One region of the Actinopolymorpha sp. B17G11 genome, then DNA from elsewhere that is predicted to be linked to it. Evidence: predicted binding sites of a transcription regulator. Region 1 holds the regulator's gene; the other holds the start of a gene.

Evidence for each region. Region 1 encodes LexA, which represses DNA repair genes until DNA is damaged. Its sites were predicted from a motif close to TCGAACANNTGTTCGA; they were not measured.
Region 2: a site for LexA is predicted at 2,013-2,028, ahead of ABN028_RS20880 (Rv2578c family radical SAM protein). Genes of this name have one in related genera too.

The regions. Positions count from the first base shown of each region.
Region 1 covers NZ_JBEFTW010000002.1:260,442-263,848, reverse strand. Annotated here, with positions in the region: gene ABN028_RS03555 (LysM peptidoglycan-binding domain-containing protein) at 178-726, opposite strand; gene lexA (transcriptional repressor LexA) at 1,092-1,829, shown strand; gene ABN028_RS03545 (hypothetical protein) at 1,873-2,727, shown strand; gene ABN028_RS03540 (ATP-dependent DNA helicase) at 2,728-3,407, opposite strand, start outside.
Region 2 covers NZ_JBEFTW010000021.1:41,069-44,475, reverse strand. Annotated here, with positions in the region: gene coaBC (bifunctional phosphopantothenoylcysteine decarboxylase/phosphopantothenate--cysteine ligase CoaBC) at 1-452, shown strand, start outside; gene ABN028_RS20885 (hypothetical protein) at 525-800, shown strand; gene ABN028_RS20880 (Rv2578c family radical SAM protein) at 847-2,004, opposite strand; gene ABN028_RS20875 (4a-hydroxytetrahydrobiopterin dehydratase family protein) at 2,132-2,845, shown strand; gene metK (methionine adenosyltransferase) at 3,271-3,407, shown strand, end outside.

The DNA.
Region 1 (3,407 bases):
TTACAGCTCTGTAACTACCATATCTAGGGGTACCGTACGTCGGTCGCCAGACCCATGCAAGCTTCGACGCGCCGGCGACACTCCTCTCCCCGCGTCGCTGCAGGTCAGGTGGCGCAAGGCGGGACAGAACCCGCGATAGCCGGGCGTGTCGCCGGCCAGACCTTCGGGGCGGCGATGTCAGCCACCGGAACGAACTGGGACCACGAGTGACTGGCCCATCTCCAGGTCACCCGCACTCGTCAGGCCATTGAGCCGGGAGATCTCCTCGACCGTGGCCCGGATGTCGGCATCAGGATCCACTCGTGCGGCGATCTCCCACAGCGTCTGCCCTGGCGCCACCGTCACCGTCCTGGTCCGGACCGACTGACCACCGTCAGAGCCCGCGTCGGCGGCCGACGCGCCCTGCAACAGGACAACCGAGCCGAGGACGCCGAGCGCGAGGAAGACCAGCGTCATCACCAGAACGGTGACCCGGCCCCGCCGGGTCAGGGTGACCGGCGCCTGCACGGGCTCACCCGCCACCAGCCCTCGATGACACGCCCGCACCAACCGCGGCCGTGGACCGCGCCGGACTCGCGCCGGAGTGCGCTCGGCGGCGGCCCTGCGGGGGACCGCCTCGAGCCGTCCACTGTCCGACAGTGCCTCCGGGAGGTGGGGCGCGCCCGCCCGAGAGGTCCGCCGGGAACGGAACTCGTCGATGTGCACGACTGGCGCACTGCTGCTCATGTGCCGACCTCCTACGGCGAGAGAACGAACCTCGACCTTGCTCGACGTCGAACGACTGTTCGATCGAACGCCTGGACGATTTTCTACACCATCCCACCGACAGCCCGCCAGACCGCAGGGTCGAAAATAGGTTCGAGGCCACAGGTTCTCCCATAAGAGAGGACCAGCCCCGCCCACGTCGGCCAGGCAGACCCCCATCGGCCAGGTGGGCGCGACCGGCGTCCTGCACGGTCCGCGACACGCTCGCGACACGCCGTCGAACAGATGTTTGAAAGTGGATGACGGAGGCCCTACGCTCCTCGATGTGGGCACCCGGCGGGAACCCGGGAGCCCTTCCTGGAAACCCTCGGAAGGAGAACACCGCTATGCCCAAGCGGAAGAAGTCCGATCGCGACTCCTCCACCGCGGCCGTGCGCGAACTGCCCGACGGGCCGCCGGACGCCACCGGCCTCACGCCCAGGCAGCGCCGAATCCTGGAAGTCATCCGCGAGTCGGTCGAAAACCGGGGATATCCACCTGCCATGCGCGAGATCGGCGAGCTCGTCGGTCTGACCTCGTCCTCATCGGTCGCCCACCAGCTCCGCGTCCTCGAGACCAAGGGGTTCATCCGGCGCGACCCCAACCGACCCCGCGCGCTCGAGGTCTTGTTCCCCGACACGCACCGCCGGGCCGTCTCGAGTGCCCGGATGACGACGTACGACGAGACCGACAGCGGTGACGCTCATCCCACGCCGGCGTTCGTGCCCGTGGTAGGCCGGATCGCCGCCGGTGGACCGATCCTCGCCGAGCAGGCTGTCGAGGAGATCATGCCGCTCCCCCGTCAGCTGGTGGGCGAAGGTGAGCTGTTCCTGCTCAAGGTCAAGGGAGACTCGATGGTCGAGGCGGCCATCTGCGACGGCGACTGGGTGGTGGTTCGCCAGCAACCCACGGCCGAGCTGGGCGAGATCGTGTCGGCGATGATCGACGGTGAGGCCACCGTCAAGACCTACAGCCGGCGCGGCAAGCAGGTCTGGCTGCTGCCGCACAACCCGGCCTATGAGCCGATTCCTGGAGACGACGCCGTGATCCTCGGTAAGGTCGTCGCGGTCCTGCGGCGCGTCTGACCTGTCAGGGTGCCGCGCACACCACCTGACGACCGGGAGCAGCATGACAAACTCCACGACGGGGACCGACGCGACGTCAGGAGCTGACCACGCGCGGTCCGCTGTCCCGCACGATCCACCGCCGGCGAAGGACCCGTTGGCCCCGAACGACGGCAAGAGTCTGGTCGTGGAGGTCGAAGGGATGCGATGGGCACGCATCCCCCTCCAGACTGAACTCTTCGCCCGCGGCGACGACGTGCCGACCCGCGTGACGGCCTACGTCCGCGATGCCGCGCGCCATGTCGCGGAGAGTCCCCACTTCAGCGGGGTCTTCGAGGGACCGTGGTACGTCGTGGTGAGCGAGAAGATCGTGGCGATCTCGCAGGGACGGTCCTACTTCACCTGGGAGATCGACCCGGGACCCGCGGCCAGGGTCCTCTCCCGGCTGGTCCAGCGCACGCCGCACGGCATCGGACTCGGCAGCCCTTGGACGATGCAGCTGGCGATCAACGAGGCGGGCCTTCCCAGGATCCTGGCAGCGGCAGCAGCCAGTGTCGTCGGCAAGGCCGTCCGCCAGCGCGGATGGTTCTACGTCGTGGCCGGGCACCGGGTCAACGCGATCGACGGCCCGACGTCCTATTCGGCGTTCCCGTCCAATGTCTCGGCGAAGCTTCCGCCCAAGGACCCTGGCAAGGTGGCCACGGCCATCACCGACGCCGTGACTGCCCAGCTCCCCGAGGACATCGCCGGGACGCTGGCGGGCACCGTCGTCATCGACTCCAACGACCTCGGCCGTGACGTATTGGGACACGACACCGATCGCCGCCCCGGCTTCTTCTGCGAACTGTTCCGGGACAACCCGTTCGGTCAGGGCCGCCAACAGACCCCGATCGCGATCTGCGTACGCATGCCGGACTGATCAGGCGTCGCGGGCGGCGCGCAAACGCTGCAGCGCTCCGACGGCGACGTCGCGGTCGGGCGTGAACCACATCGGTGGCAGTGACGCCCGCAGGAAGCCGCCGTAGCGGGCCGTGACCAGCCGGGGATCGAGCACGGCGACCACCCCGCGGTCGGACGAACGCCGGATCAGCCGGCCGACGCCTTGGGCGAGCAGCAGTGCGGCATGGGTCGCCGCCACCGCCATGAAGCCGTTGCCGCCGGCCTCGTCGACGGCGCGCTGCCTGGCCGAGGCGAGCGGGTCGTCGGGACGCGGGAACGGAATGCGGTCGATGACCACGAGCTGGCAGGTGTCGCCCGGCACGTCCAGTCCCTGCCAGAGCGACAAGGTGCCGAACAACGACGTCCGCGGCTCGTCCACGAACCGGCGATGCAGCTCCGCCAGCTGCCCCTCGCCCTGGCAGAGCACCTCGAGGCCGAGGCGTTCCCGAACCGCTGCCGCGGCGTCCTGCGCGGCGCGGCGGGACGAGAAGAGGCCGAGTGTCCCGCCGCCCGAGGCCTCCATGAGCTGTGCCAGCTCCTGCAACGTGCGCTCCGAGATGCCACCACGCCCCGGCGGCGGCAATCGTCGAGCGACATAGAGGATCGCCTGCCGGCCGTAGTCGAACGGCGAACCGACATCGAGCGCACGCCACGGCAAGG
Region 2 (3,407 bases), on a different contig from region 1:
TGCGTGACGCCGTGCTCGCCGCGGTCCGCGACGCGGATGCGCTGGTGATGGCCGCAGCACCCGCTGACTTCCGGCCGGCCGCGTACGCCGATCACAAGATCAAGAAGACCGACGACGTCTCCGCACCCACGATCGAGCTCGTGCAGAATCCCGACGTGCTCGCCGAGATCTCCCACGATCGACCGCGCCCGGGTCTCGTGGTCGTGGGGTTCGCCGCAGAGACTGGCGACGCACATGGAACGGCGCTGGAGCACGGGCGTACGAAGCTCGCCCGCAAGGGCTGCGACCTCCTCGTGGTCAACGAGGTGGGTGCCGGTCGGGGGTTCGAGGAACCTGACAACGAGGCCGTCATCCTCGACGCCGGCGGGCCGGAGACGCAGGTTCCCCGCGGGCCCAAGGACGCGCTGGCACACCGGATCTGGGACCTCGTTGTCCAACGCTGGTCGAGCTGAGCGTCCGGCACTGGCAACCACGGCAGCACCCGAACCTGTATCGGCCGCCCACTGATCGTTATCATGCGGCGGATGGCTCTCACAGTGGGATTGGCGCTACTCGGCGTCGTCATCGCGTTCGGAGCCGGCAAGCGATGGCAACACAGCCGGCGCGCGGTCGCCGATCACAAGCTCGCCCGCACGGGCGTCCGCACGATGCGTCGGAACAAGTGGTTGTCGTTCCGCGCCTCCGTGGTCATCGTCGTTCTGCTGGTCGCCTATCTCGTCGGCGTGTTCAACCTCGCCATCGACGGTCGCGGCGCCGGCGAGCCAGGACCATCGCCGAGCCCCACTGCGAGCAGGCGCTAGACGCCGGACGTCGCCGTCGGTGCCTGCAGCTCGACCAGGCGATGCCTCAGAGCAGGGTGAGCTGCTCGGGTTCGTCCGCCCCACTCGGCCGGCTCGGGGTCGCGGCCGCGAGCGCTCTCGCCTCCGTGGGTGATGCCGGCACCTGGCGCGCCCGGTTGCGCTCGGCCTTGTCCATGCCGTGCCGGCGCACGGCCTTCTTGACCCGCTCGGTCACGTCGTGCTGGTAGTCCTTCGGCAGGTACGAACCTCGCCGGTAGAGCGCGCGGTAGCGCGGTGCCAGGTGCGGAAACGCCTGGTCCAACCAGGCGGCGTACCACTCGCGGGCACCGGGGCGCAGGTGCAGGAGCAGGGGAGTGACGCTGGCCGCACCGGACTCGGCGATCGCCGCGACGGTCGCGTCGATGGACTCGTCGGTGTCGGTGAGGAACGGCAGGATCGGCGCCATCAGGACACCTACGGTGAAGCCGGCGTCGGTCAGCGTACGGACGGCATCGAGGCGACGGCGCGGGCTCGGCGTCCCGGGTTCGACCGAGCGCCACAGCGCGTCATCGACGAAGCCGACCGAGAACGACAGTCCGACAGCTGTCACCTCCGCGGCCTCGCGGAGCAGAGGAAGGTCGCGCAGGATCAGCGTCCCCTTGGTGAGGATCGAGAAGGGATTGCGGAAGTCGCGCAGCGCACTGATGATCTGCGGCATCAGCTGGTAGCGCCCCTCGGCGCGCTGGTAGCAGTCGACGTTGGTGCCCATCGCGATGTGGTCGCCACGCCACTTCGGTGCCGCCAACTCCCGGCGTACGAGCTCACCTGCATTGACCTTGACGATCACCTTGGTGTCGAAGTCACGTCCGGCGTCGAGGTCGAGGTAGGTGTGGGTGTTGCGGGCGAAGCAGTAGGTGCACGCATGGGAGCAGCCGCGGTAGGGGTTGATCGTCCACTCGAACGGCACCCGGGAGCGCCCCGGCACCCTGTTGATGACCGACTTCGCCCGGATCTCGTAGAACGTCATCCCGGCGAAGCCCGGCGTGTCGAAGGTACGCGTCACCGCGCCCGGGAGAGCGAAGGGAAGAGCGTCGGCCGGCGCGTTGCGGATGGCCGGTCCGGTGGCTGAGCCGGCACCGTTCTGGTGGGGACTGCCGCTTCCGACCGAGCTGTCGGTGAGGTCGCGACCTTCGGGGTCGGCGAACGTGAGGTTGTCCCAGCGCACACAGGCATTCGAACACACGTACGAGCACTTGTCCAACGCCGACTCGGGTGAATCCCGCCGTCAGGAGCCGGGACGCCGCTCACGCGGTGTCCGTCCGGCGTCGGTGCCTGGTGCCAGGATGCGCCGCATGGACGAACCTTCCGACGCCGCGGGCCAAGTACTCACCCGCCAGGAGATCTCCGCTGCAGTGAGCGGGTGGGGATGGCGCTATGTCCTCGGGGTGGTGCGCACCTCGATCCAGGTGCGGTCGCTCGCCGAGGCGGCCAGGGTCGCGGCCACCGTGGTCGACGCCTGTGGTGGCGACGTCGACGGTCGCCTGACGATCGACGTGCGGCGCTTCCGCGTGGTGCTGTCCCTGCAGTCGTCGGCCACGGCCTCGATCACGTCGCGCGAGATCGAACTGGCCGGCCGCATCTCGTCGACTGTAGGTGAGCTGCAGCTGTCCACGACCCCGGACGTCGGTACGGACGCGCCACGATCGGTCCAGCTCGTGGAGCTCGGAATCGACGCGCTCGACATCGCGCTGATCCGCCCCTTCTGGAAGGCGGTGATGGGATACGCCGACGAGCCTGGCGCGTCAGGTCCGCAGGACCCGCTCGTCGATCCGATCGGCCAGGGTCCCGCGATCTGGTTTCAGCAGATGGACGCGCCACGCCCCCAGCGCAACCGCATCCATCTCGACGTCTCGGTCCCACACGACGAGGCGGCGGCTCGGATCCAGGCTGCGATGGACGCAGGCGGCAGGGTGCTCTCCGATGCGGCCGCGCCGGCCTTCTGGGTGCTGGCCGACCCCGAAGGCAACGAGGCCTGCGTCTGCACGTGGCAAGGACGGGACGGCTAGGTCGATTCCGGCGGCCCAGCCGTCGTGTGGTCCCGCGCGAGTCGTGGTTTCCAGAGGTCTCCGGTCGTCGTGTCTCACCTCTCGAACGGCCGCGTTCGACATTTTCTCCCACGCTGACGTGTGGACCGGGCCGGTGTGGTCCCTCTCGCCGGTCCGCCTGGCTTCGCTGATTTCCTCACGGTTCGTACCAACCGGACCACTGAAGGTGTCGTCACGCTCAGCATTCGGCCGGCGGCATTCAGGATGAAACGCACCCCATTGGTACGCCAGTGCCGGTGTCTCTCGTTACGCTGGGCTGCACCCACAAGACGAGCACACCTTCGTCGCGCTGGTCCAGCGCACCGCGGGCGACGCCGTCCGCGCCTTCGCACCGCCGCGGAGGCACGGTGCCACCTGACGGAACAGTGCCAACAGAAAGGACGCCCGTGTCGCGACGCCTGTTCACCTCCGAGTCCGTCACCGAGGGTCACCCGGACAAGATCGCTGACCAGATCAGCGATTCAGTCCTCGATGCCCTCCTGCGGGACGACCCGCTGAGTCGGGTCGCGGTCGAGACTCTGGT